DNA from 4 places in the Ectothiorhodospira variabilis genome. Region 1 is predicted to be linked to each of the others. Evidence: predicted binding sites of a transcription regulator. Region 1 holds the regulator's gene; each other region holds the start of a gene.
The links. Region 1 encodes sigma-54, which starts transcription at its own class of promoters, with help from an activator protein. Its sites were predicted from a motif close to TGGCANGNTNCNTGCTT; they were not measured.

Region 1 (2,180 bases):
CCGGAAGACGTACTGGCCGACCCGCAGGTCCGCCGCGTCTATCTGGGGGAGAACTTCCGCCTGTGAAGCCAAGCCCCCCCGTTCAGCATGCGGTTTTCGGGACATGGGTCCCATTTTTGCTGGCACACCGTATAATCTCCCCTGAAAGCATCATTTACGCCGGGGGCCTGCCCCCGCCTTCATCATCAGGCATCAAAGACCCGGGCCCCGGCCCGATGGCGCACATCGTGCTATGTTGAAACCGTCCGTCCAGCTCCGGCTGGGTCAAAACCTGACCATGACCCCCCAGCTGCAGCAGGCCATTCGCCTGCTGCAGCTCTCGACGCTGGAATTGCAGGCCCAGATCCAGGAGACCCTGGAAACCAACCCCATGCTCGAGGCCGTGGAGGGCACGGAGGCCGATCAGGAGACCGCCAGCGAGGAGCCTCGCGAGCAGGAGCAGGCCGAAACCTCCGAGGCAGCAGAAGCAGCGGAGGCCGCCGCCGAGACGGAAGGCAACGCCGACGGCAGTCAGGAGCAGATCCCCGACGAATTACCGGTGGACAGCAACTGGGACGACATCTACGATGTGCCCCCTTCCAGCGCCGGACAGTCGGACCACGACGGGCGAGACCTTTTCGAGAACCAGACCGGCCCCTCGGAAAGCCTGCATGAACACCTCATGTGGCAAGTGCACCTGTCGTCCATGAGTGAGCGTGACCGGGCCATTGCCTTGACCATCATCGATTCCATTAACGAAGACGGCTATCTGGCCGAACCCATCGAGCAGATCCATGCAACCCTGGCCACGGACCGGGAAATGGACCTGGAACTGGATGAGGTGGAAGCCGTACTGAACATGGTTCAGCACCTGGACCCGGTGGGCGTGGGCGCACGTGACCTGGCCGAGTGCCTGACCCTGCAACTGGCTCAGTTCCCGGAGGACACCCCCTGGCTGGCCGAGGCCCGCGCCCTGGCCCGCGAACACCTGGATGCCCTGGGTGCGCGTGACTACAAGGGCGTGCAGCGGCGCCTGGGGCTGGATGATGGCGAGTTGCAGCAGGTGATCGCCCTGATCCAGACACTGAACCCGCGCCCGGGCGGGCTCATCAGCAGCAGTTCGCCCGAATACATCATCCCTGATGTGTTCGTGCGCAAGCGCGAAGGCCGCTGGCAGGTGGAGCTCAACCCGGAAATCGCGCCGCGCTTGCGGGTGAACCCCCTGTATGCCAGTTTCGTGCGCCGCGCCGATTCCAGCCAGGACAACACCTACATGCGCAACAGCCTCCAGGAGGCACGCTGGTTCATCAAGAGCCTGCAAAGCCGCAACGAAACGCTGCTGCGGGTGGGCACAGCCATCGTGGAGCACCAGCGTGCCTTCCTGGAATACGGTGACGAGGCCATGAAACCCCTGGTGCTGCGCGATATCGCCGAGCAACTAGAGATGCATGAGTCCACCATCTCCCGGGTGACCACCCAAAAATTCATGCATACCCCCCGGGGCATCTACGAATTCAAGTATTTCTTTTCCAGCCACGTGGGCACGGCCGACGGCGGTGAGTGTTCAGCCACCGCGATACGCGCCATGATCCGCAAGCTGGTTGCCGAGGAGCCCCAGGGCAAACCCATGAGTGACAGCAAGATCGCCCAGGTCCTGGTGGATCGCGGCATTCATGTGGCACGACGCACGGTCGCCAAGTACCGTGAGGCCATGTCCATTCCGCCATCCAACGAACGCAAGCGGCTCGTTTGAAGCAAACCCACGCAGCCGTCCTGATCATTACCCATCCCTATCCATTCCCAAGGAGTCATCTCATGCAGATCAACCTCACCGGTCATCACGTCGACCTGACCGACGCTCTGCGCAACTACGTCAACGAGAAGTTCGAGCGCCTGGAGCGGCATTTTGACAACGTCATCGACGTGCATGTGATCCTGACCGTGGAGAAGCTGCAGCAAAAGGCCGAGAGCAACCTGTTGCTCAGCGGTAACAGCATCCATGCCGAGGCCACGCATACGGACATGTACGCCGCCATCGACGCCCTGGTGGACAAACTGGATCGCCAGGTGGTGAAGCACAAGGAGAAGCTCAAGGACCACCACCGGGCGGAAGGCTCCCACCGCAACCACATCGAGTGAGCGTTTCATGAACATCGGTGATCTTCTCGCCCCTGAGCGGGTGCACTGCCAGACGGACGTGA
Region 2 (2,180 bases), on a different contig from region 1:
CCTGTTTCCGGTGGAAAGCATGGCCGAGATGGCCCGCGCCAGGGGTGTGATGTTCCACACCGATGCGGTTCAGGCCGTGGGCAAGCTGCCCATTGATCTCAAGTACACCTGCATCGACATGCTCTCCATCTCGGGTCACAAGCTGCATGCACCCAAGGGCGTGGGGGTGTTGTATGTACGGCGTGGCTTGAGGTTCCGGCCCATGCTGCGCGGTGGGCATCAGGAGCGGGGCCGTCGGGCCGGCACGGAAAACGTGCCGGGCATCATTGCCCTGGGCAAGGCCGCGGAACTGGCCTTGAGCCATTTGGACGAGGAGCGCCAGCGGGTACGCGCCCTGCGAAATCGCCTGGAGGCCGGGTTGCTGGAACAGATCCCCAACGCCTTTGTCACCGGGGACGTGGACAACCGTCTGCCCAACACACTGAACATGGCCTTCGAGTACATTGAGGGCGAGGGCATTCTGCTCATGCTCAATCATCAGGGTATCGCGGCGTCCAGCGGTTCGGCCTGCACCTCCGGCTCTCTGGAGCCCTCCCATGTGATGCGGGCGATGGGGATCCCCTATACCGCTGCTCACGGGTCGGTGCGGTTCTCCTTGTCCCGGTTCAATACGGAGGAAGAGGTGGATCGGGTGATTCAGGTGATGCCGGACATCGTGGCCCGTTTGCGCAAGATGTCGCCGTATTGGGGTGAGGATGGCCCGGTGGAGAATCCTGAGCAAGCGTTTGCGCCAGCCTATGCGTGATGGTTTTCCCCTCACCCCAACCCCTCTCCCCAAAGGGGAGAGGGGCTCACGGGCGTGAAGCGTTCACTCCTGTCTCACTGTCTGCCGTGTCCCCGGTGGGAGAAGGGCCGGGGATGAGGGGCGCGGAACCCCGACCCCCGAACCCCGACCCATGTAGCAAATCCCACAACTCCCTTCCGGAGGTCGCAAAACGACACCCGGAAACACGGCGATCACACAGAAAATTTCGAGTAATCAGTCATCTATAAGTTGGCATGGAAATCGCTTAATCATTCCTGGAACCTGTGCTGAGCGAGCTGCCCATGACCCACCCCCCTACCATCGTCATCGACGACACCACCCTTCGGGACGGTGAACAATCCGCTGGTGTCGCCTTCAACGATGCCGAGCGTGTTGCCATCGCCCGCGGGCTGGATGAACTGGGCGTGCCGGAGCTGGAGGTGGGGATCCCGTCCATGGGGGACGAGGAATGCGACTCCATCCGCATGCTGGCAGGCCTGGGACTCAACGCCCGTTTGCTGGTCTGGAGCCGCATGCGCACCGATGATCTCAAATCCTGCGCCCATCTGGGTGTGGATATGGTGGACCTGTCCATTCCCGTGTCGGATCAGCAGATCACCCGCAAGCTCGGGCGCACTCGGGAATGGGTACTGGAGTGCATCCGGCGCCATGTGGCCGAGGCCCGGGAACTGGGTCTGGAGGTGGGCGTGGGAGGGGAGGATGCCTCTCGGGCCGACGTGGATTTTCTGGCGCGGGTGATGGAGACGGCACAACAGGCCGGAGCCCGACGTTTTCGGTTTGCCGACACCGTGGGCATCCTTGAGCCGTTCACCGTTCTGGAACGCCTGCGCCGGCTTCGGGCCACTTCGGACCTGGAGATCGAGATGCATGCCCATGACGATCTGGGGCTGGCCACGGCCAATAGTCTGGCCGCTGCCCTGGGAGGTGCCACCCATGTGAACACCACGGTCAACGGCATTGGGGAGCGGGCCGGCAACGCTGCCCTGGAAGAGGTGGTGCTGGGTCTGCGGCAGTTGCACGGCATCGACACCGGCGTGGATCTGCGTCGTTTTCAGACCCTGTCCCACCTGGTGGAAACGGCCACCGGTCATCCCATTCATTGGCAGAAGAGCCTGGTGGGTGAGGGCGTCTTCACCCATGAAGCCGGCATCCATGTGGACGGCCTGCTCAAGGACCCAGCCAACTACCAGGGTGTGGACCCGGCGGAACTGGGCCGGGAGCATCGGCTGGTGCTGGGCAAGCACTCCGGCAGCAGTGCGGTGATCCAGGCTTATGCACGTCTGGGGATCACCCTGGGCCGTGCCGAGGCCACCCTGCTGCTATCCAGAATCCGAAGCGCCGCCTCGCGGACCAAACGGGCACCGACCGAGCGTGAACTGGCGCTGTGGTACCAGGAACTGGACAGCCTGGCCGC
Region 3 (2,180 bases), on a different contig from region 1:
GTTTTGCGGAGATCGAGAAGTTGTTGAATCGGTAGGTAGTGGCTTCGAGTCGAACCTGGGCCGGGGTGAGTTCCTTGCGGCGGGGCGCCGTGAATACATCCCTGTAGGCTTGACTGCCGCATCCCTGCGGCAGACACCCGCCTCCAGGAACCCACCCCGGCCCGGGTTCTGCTTTACAAATCCCCAGCCGGGTTGTCGTCTCCCTGGGCGCGGGGGGCCAGGAACTCCTTCTCCAGCGCCTTCACCCGTACCTCCATGGCCGAGAGGCGCTCGCGGGTGCGCTCCAGCATGGCGGCCTGTACCTCGAACTCCTCACGGGTGACCAGATCCATGCGGTGGAAGGCGCCCGACAGGCCGGCCTTGAGGTTCTTCTCGATGTCCGCCTGAACATGCTGCACGGACTCGGGCATCATCCCGCTCAGTTTGCGGACCATTTCATCCAGGCTCTTGTTGTCGATCATGGTGCACCTCCGTGCCGTGTACGTGTGTTGTATCTATTTTACGCCTTCCGCCGGCCGAACGAAGCCCCTTCTCATTGCTGCACCACAACAGTGCAAGACAGCGCCCCGATCCCCCCAAAACAGGGCATCCCCCGCACCTGAATGTGCCCGCCAATCCCCAACTCACTGATAAAAAAGAAAATCCCAACCTGGCACGCCAAATGCTAAACCCCTCCCGGCAGTGACTTTTACACCACAGACATCAACAACGACCTGCGAGAGGACAACCTCAATGAGCAAGACCCTGACCAAGACCGCCCTGACCGCCGCCGTGACCACCGCCCTGCTGGCCGGCACCGCCGTCACCTCCACGGCCTCGGCGGAGGTGAGTGCGAATATCGGCTTCACCAGCAACTACCTGTTCCGCGGCGCCTCCGAATCCGGTGATGATGCCGCCGTGCAGGGTGGCATCGACTACGAGCATGAAGGTGGCTTCTACATCGGCACCTGGACCTCCAGCCTGGGTGGTGGCGGCAGCTATGAGCTGGATGGCTACTTCGGGGTGGCGGGAGAGATTGGTGATACCGGTGTGGGCTTCGACGTGGGCTACATCTACTATGCCTACCCCGCCGATGACGATCTCGATTTCGGCGAACTCTATGGCGCCCTGGACTTCATGGGCTTCTACGGCATGGTCAACTTCGTCACCAACGCTGATGAGAGCGACTTCGAGGATTCCCTCGCCTACGAGATCGGGTACTCCAACGAATTCATGCCCGGCATGACTTTCGGCGGCACCATCGGCTATTGGGACTTCGACGACAGTGAAGCCGAAGACTATACCTGGTGGTCCCTCTACATGACCAAAGCCACCGACATGGGCGATTTCACCTTCGCCTACACCCAGAACGATACCGACGAGGATGACGACCCGCGCGTCAACGTCTCCTTCGTCATGTCCTTCTAACCCGACCCAGAGACATCCACGCACACGGCGGGCGGCCTGACCGGCTACCCGCCCAAGGAGCAGCCAACATGAAACTGGTCACAGCAATCATCAAGCCCTTCAAGCTGGACGACGTGCGTGAAGCCCTGTCGGAAATCGGCGTGCAGGGGATCACCGTCACGGAGGTCAAGGGCTTCGGACGTCAGAAGGGCCACACCGAACTCTACCGGGGGGCCGAGTACGTGGTGGATTTTCTGCCCAAGGTGAAGATGGAAGTCGCCGTGGATGATGGCCTGGTGGATCAGGTCATTGAGGCGGTGAGCAAGGCCGCCAACACCGGCAAGATCGGCGACGGCAAGATCTTCGTCTTCCCGCTGGAGCAGGCCATTCGCATCCGTACCGGCGAGACCGGTACCGACGCACTCTAAATCATCATCGAATAACACTCACTTGGCGGGGGATTCATTGTGGAAAACCAAGTCATAGAAGTCGCATACGCGCTGGATACGTTCTATTTTCTCGTATCCGGTGCCCTGGTCATGTGGATGGCCGCGGGCTTCACGATGCTGGAGGCGGGCTTGGTCCGCTCCAAGAGCACCGTGGAGATTCTCACCAAGAACATCGCGCTGTACTCCATCGCCTGCATCATGTACATGATCATCGGCTACAACATCATGTACGGCGGCGGCATCAACGCCCTGATTCCCAGCTTCTGGCCCGTGCTCAGCACCGTGGACAACACGGCTGAAGAGGTCATCGCCAGCGGCGGGGAGATCTACTACTCCAACCTCTCC
Region 4 (2,180 bases), on a different contig from region 1:
TGCGGCCAGCAGGGCGGCAAAAAGCGTCACGAGCAGTAAAAGCACATCCAGGTACCCAACGGTCCAGCCCCCATCAGTCTGTACCGGCTCGTCGAACTCCACGTGTTCCCGACCCCGGAACGAGCCTGCGGGGATGCTTTCCCCGGGTGCCACCTTCGGTCCCCAGGCTGAAGTGGTCATGCCCGCAACCTCTCCTGCGGCAAGGCCCGGACCGGTGCGCTTGCCCATTCGGCGGGCTCATCCCGATCCCGTGGCACGGATTCAAGAAACTCGTTGATCATCACGGGATGTTGACGCTCATGCAGCATGAGCACTGCATCCAGCAGGAAATTCATGTGAAGCAGCTGGTGCCGGGAGCGGTCCTCCAATTTAAGGGCTAGCGGCTTGAAGATCAGGTTGGCCGCCAGCAGCCCATAGAGCGTACTCATCAGCGCAAACCCCATGGCCAGCCCCACATACTCCAGGCCTGACGACCCCAGGTTACCCAGCAGGGCCACCAACCCGACCAGCGTACCGAGCATGCCGAACGCGGGGGCAAACGTGGCCATGGTGCGCAAGATGCGAATGTCCCGATGGTCCGACTCTTTCTGGCGCCGGATGCGCCATTGCAGCATGCGCACCAGTTCATCTCCGCTATGACGATCCAGGGCCAGGCGGGCACCGGCCATGAGAAACGGGTCACCAATAGTCTTGGCGGTGTCCTCCGCGATGCGCACATGACCACGCCGACACAGGTCAGCAACCTTCAACAGGCGTTTGTGATCCTGGGTAGGCAGGTGTACCACCGGGGGTTGCCGGAACAATTCAGGTAAACGTTTCAAAAGATCCATGACGGGTTTCGGGGAATGCCCGATCACGGAAGCCAGCCAGGTGCCCCCGACCACCAGCATGAGCCCCGGAAGATTGGCCCATGCCAGGCCGACGGTGGAGGCCAACAGGGTGATCAGGGTGAGGAAACCCACAGCACCCAAAACCCAGAGAATCTTCTTGCGCATCTGTGCACCGGTTGATGTTGTTTGCAACATTCGATGCACAGTGCATGCCATCTTGATCAGACCCCCTTCAGGGGCAGTTCACGGCCGCTCGTGACCAACAGATGGAATCTTGAGCCGCCCAAAGCGGCCAGGTCTTGCCGGTTTACAGACACGCAGGCGGCTCATCGGTACCGATGCAAGAGGAGGATTTTCAAGGGATGTCAGCGATTTGACGCCAGGGAGACTGAAGGTGTCGGGGAAACACCGAAAAAAATTCTCGGCAGTTCGGGGGTCAAACTGCGTCCAGGGGGTTGCAATACCCGATGGTTTTAGTCAAACTCCTGCCTACGCCCTCATCTCGCCACATGAAGGGAATACAAGGAAAGGAAAGAAACGTGGGAAGGTGGTGGAGCCTGATATGCCCCCTCAGCCAGGGTTTATCAGAACTCCCCCACCTGTACCGCTACCCTGCTCTTAGCAAGGCAGCCGATAGGACCTTAGTAGAAAGGTCTCCACAGATACACCAGGAAGTGGGCCGCAGCGGCCAGCACCATGAACACGGTGAAAGTGGTCTTGAACTGTTCGTGGAATTCTTTTGCCTGTTCTTCGCTCAGGCCGGAGATGCTGTCATACATGGTTTGAACCCTCCAATTACGTCAGATTATTCAGCAACGGCTTCCGCAGACACTTCATAGGTCAGCGGATTGTAGTTATCGTTGCTATAAACGAAGGCGTGCACTACCAGAGCCACCACCAGTACGGTCATCAGAATCGGCATCAGCCACGTGCCTGGGTTGACCACCAACCACAGCTTCCAGTCGTCGGCGGGATTGCTCGGCTTGCTCGCTCTGTATTCGCTCATTGGTAAAGCCCTCTAGGTTTAAAGACCGGATTTCTTTAGGGAACCGGTTACTCTTCAAGCACTGCCACAGGGTTGGTGGTGCCGATTCCTGCTGCCTGCACAACCCAGAACTGTAGCCTGGTTGTAAGTCTACGTTGACGCGGAAAGATGTCAAGCAGACGATACAGCTTCATTCAGCGAAGGCGAAAAAGCTTGCGCGAGGTCAAGTCCACGGCGACGGCCATCAGTGCGACCCGGTTGGCAACCAGCTCATCGGCCCATGGAAATGAGGAGATCACGATGCACGATCAGCCCTTTGTTCTCGGCACTCTGGATGCCTTGCGTCTCTGGCAGGAAATGCTGCA

Region 2: nifV (homocitrate synthase) is a predicted target of sigma-54. The motif match lies at 996-1,012, and genes of this name have one in related genera.
Region 3: LPW30_RS02390 (TorF family putative porin) is a predicted target of sigma-54. The motif match lies at 651-667, and genes of this name have one in related genera.
Region 4: LPW30_RS09345 (motility protein A) is a predicted target of sigma-54. The motif match lies at 1,029-1,045, and genes of this name have one in related genera.

Annotation. Positions count from the first base shown of each region.
Region 1 is NZ_JAJNAO010000002.1:187,536-189,715, forward strand. It holds gene lptB (LPS export ABC transporter ATP-binding protein) at 1-66, shown strand, start outside; gene LPW30_RS03505 (RNA polymerase factor sigma-54) at 233-1,732, shown strand; gene hpf (ribosome hibernation-promoting factor, HPF/YfiA family) at 1,795-2,118, shown strand; gene LPW30_RS03515 (PTS sugar transporter subunit IIA) at 2,126-2,180, shown strand, end outside.
Region 2 is NZ_JAJNAO010000010.1:91,615-93,794, reverse strand. It holds gene nifS (cysteine desulfurase NifS) at 1-745, shown strand, start outside; gene nifV (homocitrate synthase) at 1,048-2,180, shown strand, end outside.
Region 3 is NZ_JAJNAO010000001.1:523,830-526,009, forward strand. It holds gene LPW30_RS02380 (CBS domain-containing protein) at 1-35, shown strand, start outside; gene LPW30_RS02385 (accessory factor UbiK family protein) at 174-461, opposite strand; gene LPW30_RS02390 (TorF family putative porin) at 733-1,407, shown strand; gene glnK (P-II family nitrogen regulator) at 1,476-1,814, shown strand; gene LPW30_RS02400 (ammonium transporter) at 1,854-2,180, shown strand, end outside.
Region 4 is NZ_JAJNAO010000007.1:118,144-120,323, forward strand. It holds gene LPW30_RS09340 (OmpA/MotB family protein) at 1-180, opposite strand, end outside; gene LPW30_RS09345 (motility protein A) at 177-995, opposite strand; gene pufB (light-harvesting antenna LH1, beta subunit) at 1,472-1,609, opposite strand; gene pufA (light-harvesting antenna LH1, alpha subunit) at 1,636-1,836, opposite strand; gene LPW30_RS09360 (ABC1 kinase family protein) at 2,116-2,180, shown strand, end outside.